One region of the Paeniglutamicibacter sp. ORCA_105 genome, then DNA from elsewhere that is predicted to be linked to it. Evidence: riboswitches for the same ligand, from Rfam matches in the RefSeq annotation. Region 1 holds a riboswitch; the other holds the start of a gene.

The links. Region 1 has a riboswitch for cyclic di-AMP ahead of ACIPUB_RS10755 (C40 family peptidase). Riboswitches for the same ligand answer to the same signal wherever they lie in the genome.
Region 2: linked by a shared signal. The riboswitch ahead of ACIPUB_RS02915 (M23 family metallopeptidase) and the one ahead of ACIPUB_RS10755 (C40 family peptidase) in region 1 are both predicted to bind cyclic di-AMP.

The regions. Positions count from the first base shown of each region.
Region 1 is NZ_JBIXLM010000018.1:52,272-58,210, forward strand. Features, by position in the region: gene ACIPUB_RS10730 (molybdopterin molybdotransferase MoeA) at 1-39, opposite strand, end outside; gene ACIPUB_RS10735 (DUF6457 domain-containing protein) at 50-328, opposite strand; gene ACIPUB_RS10740 (molybdenum cofactor guanylyltransferase) at 344-1,012, opposite strand; gene ACIPUB_RS10745 (HNH endonuclease) at 1,009-1,506, opposite strand; gene ACIPUB_RS10750 (hypothetical protein) at 1,781-1,936, opposite strand; gene ACIPUB_RS10755 (C40 family peptidase) at 2,056-2,889, opposite strand; cyclic di-AMP (ydaO/yuaA leader) riboswitch at 2,895-3,048, opposite strand; gene ACIPUB_RS10760 (M23 family metallopeptidase) at 3,176-4,099, opposite strand; cyclic di-AMP (ydaO/yuaA leader) riboswitch at 4,187-4,367, opposite strand; gene ACIPUB_RS10765 (metal-dependent transcriptional regulator) at 4,453-5,148, opposite strand; gene serC (phosphoserine transaminase) at 5,346-5,939, shown strand, end outside.
Region 2 is NZ_JBIXLM010000004.1:30,652-36,590, reverse strand. Features, by position in the region: gene ACIPUB_RS02930 (alkaline phosphatase D family protein) at 1-455, shown strand, start outside; gene ACIPUB_RS02925 (acyl-CoA thioesterase) at 547-1,500, opposite strand; gene ACIPUB_RS02920 (NAD(P)H-dependent oxidoreductase) at 1,612-2,166, opposite strand; gene ACIPUB_RS02915 (M23 family metallopeptidase) at 2,423-3,460, opposite strand; cyclic di-AMP (ydaO/yuaA leader) riboswitch at 3,464-3,657, opposite strand; gene ACIPUB_RS02910 (ATP-dependent Clp protease ATP-binding subunit) at 4,454-5,939, shown strand, end outside.

The DNA.
Region 1 (5,939 bases):
GGCATCGGCGCGCGCAGCCTCCCACTGGTGGTCTTCCATGGCGCCCGTGCTAGGCGTTGTCAGGGGAATCGGTGCGTGCTGCAAGGACCGCGCGGGCCAATCCGTCGGCCGCGTCCATGGCGTCCAGTTCGCCCGACCGGGAGCTGCCGACGGCCAGGCCAGCCGCGTAGCCTGCCAGGTAGGTGGTCAGCGGTGCCGCCGGACGGACAATGGTGTGCGCGGCCACCCCTGCAAGCGAAAGAACCTGGTCGATGTCGATCCTGGTGTCGGCGAGGTCAAAGGCCGCCAGCAGTTCCTTGACCCATTCCTCGAGCTCGGCTGCAGGCATGGTGCGTTCTCCTTGTCAGTGGCCGTTGGCCACCGCTATCCCGTGGCGCCCGGCATCCCCGGGCGTATCGATGTCGCTGAAGTCCGCGTCCGGGAGCTTCAGGCGTTCCATCTGCACTGTAGCAAGCAGACGCATCATTGACGCATTTTCGAGACTTCCGCGGGGTTCGGTGGCCTGGTCGATGGCCTGTCGCAAGGAGGACGTGAGGATGGCACAGGAGAGTGTCTGCAGCACGCCCGAGGCATCCTGAGGTACCCACGCCTCGACCCCTTCGGCGGGCTTCCCTGTGGCCGCCAGCAGGGCGTCCACGACAGGACCCGGATCCAGGAAGTCCGAAGCCAGCACCACGGTCAGTTCTGAGGCCTGGTTCTGGCGTTGGGCGCTCTCGTCGTCGGGACCGTCGTCCAGGGCCGCCCGTCCGGCGGCGACCGCTGCCGCTGGACCGGAAAAGCTGGGGTATTCGCGGGTGATGACCACGCGCTGGAAATCGGGCGCGGTATCCATGTACCGGGTGACGGCTTCGGCCAGGGCATGGGTGCCGACCACGGCGATGGCCTGCGCGTCCCGGACGGCGTTCAGGGAATGCTCCAGCAGCGTTTCCCCTCCGTGTTCAAGTAGGGGCTTGCTGACGCCGCCCAGGCGGGATCCACGGCCACCGGCCACAATAATCGCATCGAATTTCATGCTGCACTCCGTAAGAAGGGACTCCAGGCCTCTGCGGGGCGCTCAAGCTCGGTGATGAACCACTGGGCGCCACGCGGTCGGCTCGGGGCGAACCGCAGCTTCCAGCCAAGCTGTGCAAGCGTCCGGTCCCCCTTGGCGCTGTTGCAGCCTTGGCATGCCGCTACTAGATTCTCCCACGAATCCTCCCCGCCGCGGCTGCGCGGCACGATGTGGTCGATCGTGTTGGCGCTGCGTCCGCAGTATCCGCAGCGGTGCCCGTCGCGGCGCAGCACCCCGCGGCGCGAGACATTGACGGTGTTGCGGTAGGGAAGTCGGATGTACCGATTCAGCAGGATCACCGTCGGCCGGGGCATCACCTGGTTGACCCCGACGATCGGGTCACGGTCGTCATCGGCAAGGACGGTGGCCTTCCCGGTGAGGACAAGGAGAAGTGCCCGGCGGAAGGTGATGACCGCCAGCGGTTCAAATCCTGCATTCAGTACTAGGGTTCGCATACGCGCATCCTTAGATCCTGACCCGGCGCAACGCGAGGGACCCGTCCACGACGGAAGTCCCTCACGGTGGCGCACGCGGCACTCGGCTTTGGCTCCTGTGACCTAGCCTAAGACAAGAAACAGCGGTTTTGCGTGTATTTGTGGAAAACCAGTTGAAATTGCCACCATAATTTTCCCTGCAGTACACCCCTCGAACACCTGGCAGGCAGGGCTCCGCACGGTGTTCCCGTCCCCCGGGCGCACCACCGTTACCGGCCGGGAACAAGGCGAGGGTTCAAATGCCTGCTGCGTCGCCCGAATGCTCGATGCCGGCCGAACTGGAGACATGGATTTGCTTCCCGTCCGCACGCAGGGCGACTGCGTCCACCGCGCCGTCGGTTCGTGAGCCTTCACTCCAGCTCACGGCCTCGTCGGTGCTTGAAAACGGCATACCCACGCCAATGTCCACATACCAAGCCCGGGGAGGCTTCCATGCAAAAGTCCGCATTAACCAGCAAGGCCTCCGTTCGATCCACATGGATCGAACGGAGGCCTTGGAACGCTTGGCGCTTAGCCCTTGAGGGTGTAGTAACCGTAGAGCGGGTTGCGGGAAACGTCGTGAAGAATGGTGTCGACAGTCGGGTTCTGGGCACCGATCATCTTGCCGCCGCCGAGGTAGATGCCGACGTGTCCGCCACCGTTCTGGAACACGAGGTCGCCCGGCTTCGGGGAGCTGGTGCGCACGAACTGGCCCGAAGCGCGGATAGCCGAGGTGCCGCGGGCGATGTTGATGCCGTGCTGTGCGTAGACGTACTTGACGAAGCCCGAGCAGTCCCAGCCCGAGGGGGTGTTGCCGCCCCATACATACGGAACGCCGACGTACTTGGCCGCGGTTGCCGCGATGCCGGACAGGTTGGCGGTGTTCATCGACTCGCTCTTCACCTTGGGGGCCTCGGGGGCCTTCGGGGTGGAGTCGCGGTTCGAGCGGGTCACCGGCGCCATGGCGTCCGAGTTGCTGCTGGAACGGGTCACCGGAGCGGTGTCGTTGGAGCGCTCGGAAACCTCGTTGGAAACGGCGACGACAACCGGGGCGGGTGCCGGCTTGGAGGTGAACGCTGCGCGTTCGATGCTCAGGTCCTTGGCCTTGGAAGCCGCGACCGAAACGGCCTTGACGGCTACGCGCTCTGCGGAGAGGCCTTCAACGGGAACCGCGCTTGCTTCGCGGGAAACATCACCCTGGGCCGGAACGCCCAAAGTGAGCACGAGGCCTGATGCGGCTGCAATGACTGCTGCCTGGCGTCCAACCGAACCAGCGTTCGAGGCAACTGCCTTCGAGATGGATTCGAGTGGGTTGGTCCGAACCGGGGTCGCGCGGTGGCGGCCCAATGCTTGACGTGTAGTCACGTAGTAATGCCTCTCCTGATGCCTGCGAGGTGAGCTGTCGGGTTCGAGTGGGAGTCACTCGGCAATCCGGCCGCCAGGCCGAACCACTTAACCCCAAGGCTTCCTGTGTGGAAACCGAATGTGGGTCCCCCGCCACTGCCAAACGAGTAATTGAACGGACACCGTGGGCTGGCAGTGCTCGGCACTTCCCGCGGCGGTGAACAGGGATGATCCCTGGTCACTTATTTAGAATATATGAAGCGAATCCAAAAGTCACGTTCTGATCACGGAACGGTGACAATTGCCGTTATAACCAGGCCTCGGGGTTTACCCACTTGCCGTTGACGATGACCTCGAGGTGCAGGTGGGGGCCGGTTGAGTTGCCCGTGCTGCCACTCAAGGAGACGACTTCGCCGCGCTTGACCTTCTGGCCCACTGAAACCTTCAGTGCCGAATTGTGGTTGTAGCTGGTGTGCAGTCCGTTGCCGTGGTCGATCTCCACACGGAAGCCCGAGTGGCCGGCCCAGGCGGCCTGCACGACGGTGCCGGCGGCGCTTGCCTTGATCGGTGTGCCCATGGGAACTGCGTAGTCCAGGCCATTGTGGTTCATGAACCCCGGACCGGTCGGATTCTTGCGGTGGCCGAAGCGCGAGGTCAACCGGATGCTGTCCACCGGCTGGGCCAAGACTCCTTCGGCAGCCAGCTTGGTGACGTCTCCGCCGGCTGCGGTCAAGACCGTTGCCAGCTTGTCTTCCTCGGTGAACTCGCTGGTCAGCGAGGCGCGCTCGATCTTGACCTCGTCGTTGACCGGGGCCTTGACGTCGACCACGACGGACTGGGCGACGCGCTCGGATCCCGCGGCTGCCGTCTCGGCTTCCTTTGCGGGAGAGGCTGCGGCGAACGCCAGACCGGAAACGGCGGCGACTGCCGCAAGCTTGTGCGTGAAGCCAAGGCGGGGGCGCTGGGCCCGGGGGGCGAACTTCAGGACATTGTCCAGTTCGTCGACCTCGGCCGGTGCGGCAACGGGTGCTGCCGGCGCAGCCAGGGCGACGGGAATTTCGGTGGCGGCAATTGCGTCCGCGTCCGGGGATACGCCATAGCGCAGGCCTGCTACGAAGCGGCGGCCGGTGTACTGCGTGTTGTCAGGGGCCTCGACGGAATCAGGGACCGCGCTCAGGGCGCGTCGACCGGAACGTCGGGAAGTGCTTTCACCACTCAGTGCGGTGTCCACGATCTGCTCTAGTGAACCTTCAGCAGGCGAAGCATCAACGGGTCCGGAAGCACGGCGGCGCCCGGAAGTGTGCTGCTGAGTCAAATGTCAACCTCTCATGTATCGCCTGCGAAGTTAGCTGTCGGATTCGAGTCATGAGATCAACTCGGCAGAGCCTACATAGTGGACTCAGCTTCACCCCAAGATCCGTGGTCCAAGACCAGGAACGGCTGAATGGGTCCTCCGCCCCTACCGGGAATTCTTGCTCCGCAATCCGCCGGTAGGGTTATGCGAACCGGATCGGGACTAGATTGCCTAGGTGCAACCCAACGTGAAACACTACCGGGATTAATGTCAAAGTTACAATTCCGTTATCAATCCATGCGGCGGACAAACACGTGGGCGCTGACTTCCGTCGGAAGCTCCAGCGCGCCCTCGATCCCCTGCACCCGAACGACGACGTAATCGCCGGCCCTTTCGAGCGTAACTAGGGCGCCTGGGCGGATGCCGCCCTCATCGAGCTGCACCAGCAGCTCGGGTTCCACCTGGATGGTTTCGGCCAGTCGCTCGACGCGGACCGGGCCCAGATTCCCGTCGACCAGGGCCGAATCGAGACTTTGGACACGTATGGAGATTTCGCCCAGTTCTGGCCCTCCCAGGGTCTCGAGCCCGGGGATCGGATTTCCATAGGGGGAGGACTCTGGCGAACCGAGCAACTTGAACAGGCGCTGCTCCACGCGCTCGCTCATCACGTGCTCCCAACGGCAGGCCTCTTCATGGACGTACTCCCACTCCAAGCCAATGACGTCGGCGAGCAGGCGTTCGGCCAGACGGTGCTTGCGCATCACGCCCGTTGCAACTTCTGCGCCATGTGAGGTCAGTTCGAGGTGGCGGTCGGTGGTCACCACGACCAGTCCATCGCGCTCCATGCGGGCCACCGTCTGTGAAACCGTGGGTCCGGAGTGCCCCAGTCGCTCGGCAATGCGCGCGCGCAGGGCAATGATGCCCTCTTCCTGGAGTTCCAGGATGGTGCGCAGGTACATTTCGGTGGTATCGATCAAATCTGACACGTTTGCAGCTCCCGCAGGGGTTGATTGTTACAAGAGATCACTACGCGATCCACTCTACCCGCGTTCACATTGGCGACTCGCTATTACACAATGGGCCGCCCAGTGCGCGATTATTGAACCACTGGGCACCCTCAATGCGCATCGGATTGCCGCATCGGAAGTGCCCATAGCGGATAACCCCCCTTATGAGGAGCAACATGAGCACCGGCGTGACCATCCCCCAAGACCTTTTGCCCGTGGACGGACGATTCGGCGCAGGACCTTCCAAGGTCCGCCCCGAACAGATCCAGGCCCTCATCGATGCCGGCACGCAACTCCTGGGGACCTCGCACCGCCAGGCCCCGGTGAAGAACCTGGTCCGTGACATCCAGGAAGGCCTCAAGACGTTCTTCAACGCCCCGGCCGACTACGAAGTGGTCCTGGGCGTGGGCGGATCCACCGCTTTCTGGGACATTGCCGCATTCGGCCTGGTACGCCACAAGGCCCAGCACCTCTCCTTCGGCGAGTTCGGCTCGAAGTTCGCCGCCGCCACCAACAAGGCACCGTTCCTTGAGCCGTCCTCCATCATCGTCTCCGAACCCGGCACCCGGCCTGTTCCCGTGGCCGAGGCAGGGGTGGATGTATACGCCTGGCCCCAAAACGAGACCTCCACGGGCGTCGCTGCACCGGTTCACCGTGTTGAAGGCGCCGACGAAGGATCGCTTGTCCTCATCGACGCGACCTCCGCAGCCGGCGGACTGGACGTCGATGTCTCGCAGGCAGATGTGTACTACTTCGCCCCGCAGAAGAAC
Region 2 (5,939 bases), on a different contig from region 1:
CCCGGTTTGCCACGGAGGTCGCCGACGGCAAGCGCGGACCGGCCCCGCAGACCATTACGTTCCTCTCCGGGGATGTGCACTTTTCCTACGTTTCCGAAGTCGAACGCCAGGGCGGCAGCAGGATCCTGCAGGCCGTGTGTTCCCCGATCCGCAACCCGCTTCCCCGGTTCCTGCGGTACTTTGCCGCAGCCTTGGCGCTGGGTCCCGCGGTCCCGTTCGGGGCCTGGATGGCGAGCCGGGCGCACGTGCCCAACCCCCCGTTTGCCTGGAGCGGCATCAAGGGGCCGTGGTTCGACAACTGCCTGGCCATCATCGAGGCCACCGGCGACGGACTGGAAATCAGCTGGATCACCGGGGTGGTCCGGGATGGGGACCATTTGCACCCGAGGTTGGACACCGTCGAGGTTGCCTCGCTTCGGGCGCGCGGGGACCACACGCATTCGCCGGAATCGTAAACGCGGCGGGGGTCGTCAAGGCACCGGCAGGCAATCGCGGGCACCGTCCGATGCGAGACCGCACCTGCCCCGTACGGTTTTTGCCGCCGGCTCAGTACACCCGCTCCGTGGCGAATCGCATGGGGCTCAGTTCCGCGCGCCTCCGGACCAGGTCCACGGCGTGGGCGTCCAGCCTCCTGTCCTCGTCGCTGGTGAGCGCCAGCTGCCGCACATCGGAGGCGCGTCCCGACTCGTCGCGGGTGACGAAGATGGTCATGCACCGCGTCGTGTCGCGCCACGCTGTTTCGCGCGGGTCCCGCGCCCGGACATGCACCGCGATGTGCATGGAATGCGGCCCGGTGTGGATCAACCGGGCCTCGAGCTCCACGATGTCGCCGATGTGGATCGGGTTCGTGAAGTGGATGCCCCCGGAATAGACGGCCACCGCATCCTTGCCGCACCAGCCCATGGCGCAGGCCCGCGCGACCTCGTCGATCCAGCGCATGACGATCCCGCCGTGCGCGTTCCCGCCCCAGTTCACATCCGTCGGCGAGGCCAGGAACCGGAACCGCTCCCGCGGCGCGGTTCCGGCATCCGTGTATTGCTGGGCGCGCATGGCGTCCCGGATCTCGGCGCGCGCGGCAACGCGGTCGGCCGCGCCTTGCGCCAGCTGGGCGGATGCGGCATCGGCCGGCTCCCAGGGCGGGACTGATTTGGCGCGGCGTTGCTCGTCCATCGCCACGAAGACCAGGATGCAGTCCATGGCGGGCTTGAAGACGCGTTCGCGCACATCGGCGGCGTCGACCGTGACGACCACCTGCATGCTGCTGCGCCCGGTGTGCACGATCCGGGCGGTGACCTCGATCAGGTCGCCGTTTTCGATGGGCCGGGTGAAGTGGACGTTCCCGACGTAGGCGGTGACGCAGTACCCGCCGGAGTAGCCGACGGCGCAGGCGTAGCCGGCCTTGTCGATCCATTCGAGCACCCGCCCGGCCTGGACCGTGAGCCCGTCTTCGGAAACATCGGTGGGTGCGGCGAGGAAGCGCAGCGTCATGACGTCGTTCATGTGCCAATACTAGCCATGTGCCGCCGCAGCAGACGCTTGTGGCCGGCACCCGAAACAGGTACCGGCCACATGTGCGCTCATCGACCCCGAAGGGTCAATGCCATTTCTGGACTAGTTGCTTTCGGCGGCGGCGCGGATGCCCTCGAGCACTGCCGAAACCTGGCCGACAACCTCTGCGTCGTCCTTCGGGTGGGTCTCGGCGAAGCGGACCAGCGAACCCGGGATGGAGAGCTTGACGTCTTCCAGCACGGTGGCACCGGCGATGCCGACGGCCTTGCGGGCCTCGTCCTGGGCCCACACGCCACCGAACTGGCCGTAGGCGGTGCCGATGACGGCGGCGGGCTTGCCGAAGACGGCGCCGGCGCCCATCGGGCGGGAAAGCCAGTCGATGGCGTTCTTCAGCACTGCAGGCATGGTGCCGTTGTACTCGGGGGAAACCAGCAGCAGGGCGTCGGCCGCACCGGCGGCTTCGCGCAGGGCGACGGCAGCAGCCGGAACCTGTCCCTCGACGTCGATGTCCTCGTTGTAGAACGGAATGTCCTCGATGCCGGCGTAAAGGTTCACCTCAACGCCCTCGGGGGCGTTCGCGACGGTGGCCTCAGCCAGCTGCTGGTTGGTGGAACCGTTGCGGAGGGAACCGACGAGGGTCAGGACGGTGGTTGCCATAAGAGGGAGTCTCCTGTTTTTTTGGGGGGGGTGGTGCTTGATGCGTCAATCAATGTCAACCACGCAATGGGCCTCTCGATTCCCCGCACTGCCGTGACGAGCAACACATTGGCGGATGCTCGGAAGCGGCCGCATAGGGAGACTCGTGGGCGTTCTTGCGGTCATTGCCGTGGTGATCTGGATCGTTTCAGCTTTGCAGGACAAGTTCTCGAGGTACACGAGATGAAGTCCGCCACAGATCGGCGATGCCTGGCCGTTATAGCCAGCCCTCGGGATTGACCCACTTGCCGTTAACGATGACCTCGAGGTGCAGGTGCGGGCCGGTTGAGTTGCCCGTGCTGCCAGCCAGGGCGACGACCTCGCCGCGTCCGATCTTTTGTCCCACGGACACCTTGAGGGCCGAGTTGTGGTTGTAGCTGGTTTCCAGCCCGTTGCCGTGGTCGATTTTGACGCGGTTGCCGGAGTGGCCGGCCCATTCGGCCTGCACGACGGTGCCGGCGGCGCTTGCCTTGATCGGCGTACCCATGGGAACTGCGTAGTCCAGGCCGTTGTGGTTCATGTACCCCGGACCGGTCGGGTTCTTGCGGAAACCAAAGCGCGACGTCAACCGGATGCTGTCCACTGGCTGGGCGAGCTTGGTGACTTTTCCGGTGTCAGCGGTGGCGGCGGGCGCCGGCTTGACGTCCTTGGCGACCTTTCCCGCGGCAACGGTCGTGACAGGGGCCGGCTTCTCTTCCTTCTTTTCCACCTTGATGAACTTGCTGGTCACCGAGGCGCGATCGACCGTGAGTTTGTCACCGGCCGGGGCTTTGACATCTGCGACGGCGGTCTGGGCGACGCGCTGGGGCTCCGGGGCAACCTCCTCGGCTTCCTGCGCGGGGGCGGCGGCGAATGCCAGGGCGGACACGGCGGCGACTGCTGCGAGCTTGTGCGCCAACCCGAGGCGGGGGTGCCGGTTCCGGGGCGCGAACTTCCGAACGTTGTCCAGCTTGCCGGCTTCCGCAGGCACCGACTGTGCACCAGATGCGGGAGGGATTTCGGCGTCGGCCATGGTTGAAGCATCCGGGGCCGCTCCATAGCGCAGGCCTGCCACAAAGCGGCGGCCGGCATACTCCGTGGCATTCGGGGATTGCGTGGAATCCGGGACCGCGCCGAGTGCGCGGCGGCCCGACTGCCGGGAAGTGTTTTCGCCGCTCTGTGCGGTGCTCGCGATTTGCTCCGTGGAAGCGTTGGCAGGCTTGGCGTCAACGGGGCCGGACGCGCGGCGGCGCGCGGAATTATGGTGCTGGGTCAAATGTTTACCTCTCATGTATCGCCTGCGAAGTTAGCTGTCGGATTCGAGTCATGAGATCAACTCGGCCGAGCCCGCAAAGGCGGACTCAACTTCACCCCGAGATCCATGGTGCAAGACCAGGATCGGTTGATTGGGTCCTCCGCCCCTACCGGGAATTTTTGCTCCGCGATCCGCCGGTAGGGTTGGGCGAACCGGATCGGGACTGGGTTGCCTAGATGCGACCCGATGTAAAACCCTACGAGGGTAAATACAAAAGTTACAATTCCGTTATCAATCCATGCGGCGGACAAATACGTGGGTGCCGACACCGGTCGATGGCTCCCGCTGCCTCTATCCCGTACACCCGCACAAGTACGGACTTCCGGCCCTTTCCATGGTGACTAGGACCCCGGGCGGACGCCGTCCTCCCACGGCTGCACCAGCAGCTCCGGTTCCATCTGGATGGCAATAGCCAGGAGCTCCCCCGGGACGGTAGCTTAAATGTGATCAAGTAGACGATGGGCCCGGGCTCTGCGGCGGTGCGGATGCTCCCGTCCAAGCCGGTCGTCGGGCCAATTCCCTCCACCGTGGCTCACCACGCCTTCAACCAGTTGCGGATAAGGCGCCAGGTTCAGCAGGTGAAGACCCGCAACACCATCCTGGGTTGGACCTTCTTCCTTAACGGGACCGCTGTGGCCGCGGCGCAGTCCTTGTTGTTGTTCAGGACTATCACCGGGCGGCTCTCGGCGTGGGGAAATAGGAACACTGGCACATCCACGCTTCGGGCAAGAAGGACGACCGTCCCCACCCGCCGGCCTGAAGGGCAAGCGGGTGGGTGGCACCGCGATGCAGGCGCATATTCCGTGCTGCCGCACTGAAAGCATCTCCCGGCCGTCGCCCCCCGGCATCTCGCCGTCGGCGAACATTGCACCGCCGGAATCACGCCCGGGAATATCCTGTTGGCATCCGCGTTAACTTGAGTCAACGGCACTCAAGTATCCAATAGGAGGAAACATGCCAGCATTCTTTGGCCCATCCGGCGCCGGCAACGGCTCTTTCGAGGATTTCCTGGCGCGCTACCTGCAAGGCCAGCGCACCAGCCGCTTCGGGCGCCCCGTCGACATCACCCGGCTGCTCAGCCGCCACACGCACGAGGTACTGACCCGTGCCGCGCAATTCGCCGTTGAACACGGCCACACCGACATCGACGCGCTGCACTTGCTGCGCGTGATGCTCGAGGTCGAGCCCGTCGACGAGGCCCTGCGCCGCTCCGGGGCCGATGCCGGGGCGATTGCCCGCGACGCCGAACAGCGCTTGCCCGAAACCGGGCCGCGACACTCCGAATCCGCTCCCGCGCTGACCCCATCGGCCCAGCGCGCCCTGCTGGACGCCTACCAGGTCGCCCGGGCCTTCGGCTCAACCTATATCGATCCCGAACACCTGTTCCTGGCATTCGTGCTCAACACCGAATCCCCCGCCGGGCAGGTGCTCGGCGCCGCCGGGGTCACTCCACAGTCCCTGCAGGCCGCGGCCGAGGGTGCCGAACAACAACCTTCCGGTGCCGCTCCGACCCAGCGGAAATCCGCCGAGGCCAAGCAGCCCGCCAAGGGTGAGACGCCATTGCTGGAGAAATTCGGCATGGACCTGACCGCCCGGGCCGCCGCGGACGGGCTGGACCCGGTGATCGGCCGCACGCAGGAGATCGAGCAGACCATCGAGATCCTGGCCCGGCGCACGAAGAACAACCCGGTCCTGATCGGCGAGGCCGGCGTCGGGAAAACCGCCGTTGTCGAGGGCCTCGCCCGCGCCATCGTCGCCGGCGAGGTGCCGGATCAGTTGGCGGGCAAGCGCGTGATCGCGCTCGACTTGCCGGCCATGGTCGCCGGCACCCGCTACCGCGGCGACTTCGAGGAGCGCCTGACCCAGACCATGGACGAGATCGCCGCGCAGGACGGGGGGGTGATCGTCTTTATCGACGAGCTGCACACCGTGGTCGGCGCCGGCGGAGGCGGCGAGGGATCCATGGATGCCGGCAACATCCTCAAGCCCCGGCTGGCCCGCGGCGAGCTTCACCTCATCGGCGCCACCACGCTGGCCGAATACCGCAAGGTCGAGAAGGATCCAGCCTTGGAACGCCGCTTCCAGCCTGTGACCATCGGCGAGCCCTCCATTGAGGACGCCGTAGCGATCCTGCACGGATTGAAGGAAAGGTACGCGCAGCACCACCGTGTCACCTACACCGACGAGGCGATCCGCGCCGCGGTGGAAATGTCGGCCCGCTACGTGACCGACAGGTACCTGCCAGACAAGGCCATCGACCTGATCGATACCGCTGGTGCCCGGCTGGGCCTCAAGCGCGGACCGGGCATCGACACCGTGGCCCTGAGGTCGCGGATAGCCGAGCTCGCAGCCGCCAAGGACCGCGCGGTGGCAGAGGAACGCTACGAGGACGCTTCGCGTTTGCGCGACGAGGCCGAGGAAATCTCTGCCCGGCTGGCCG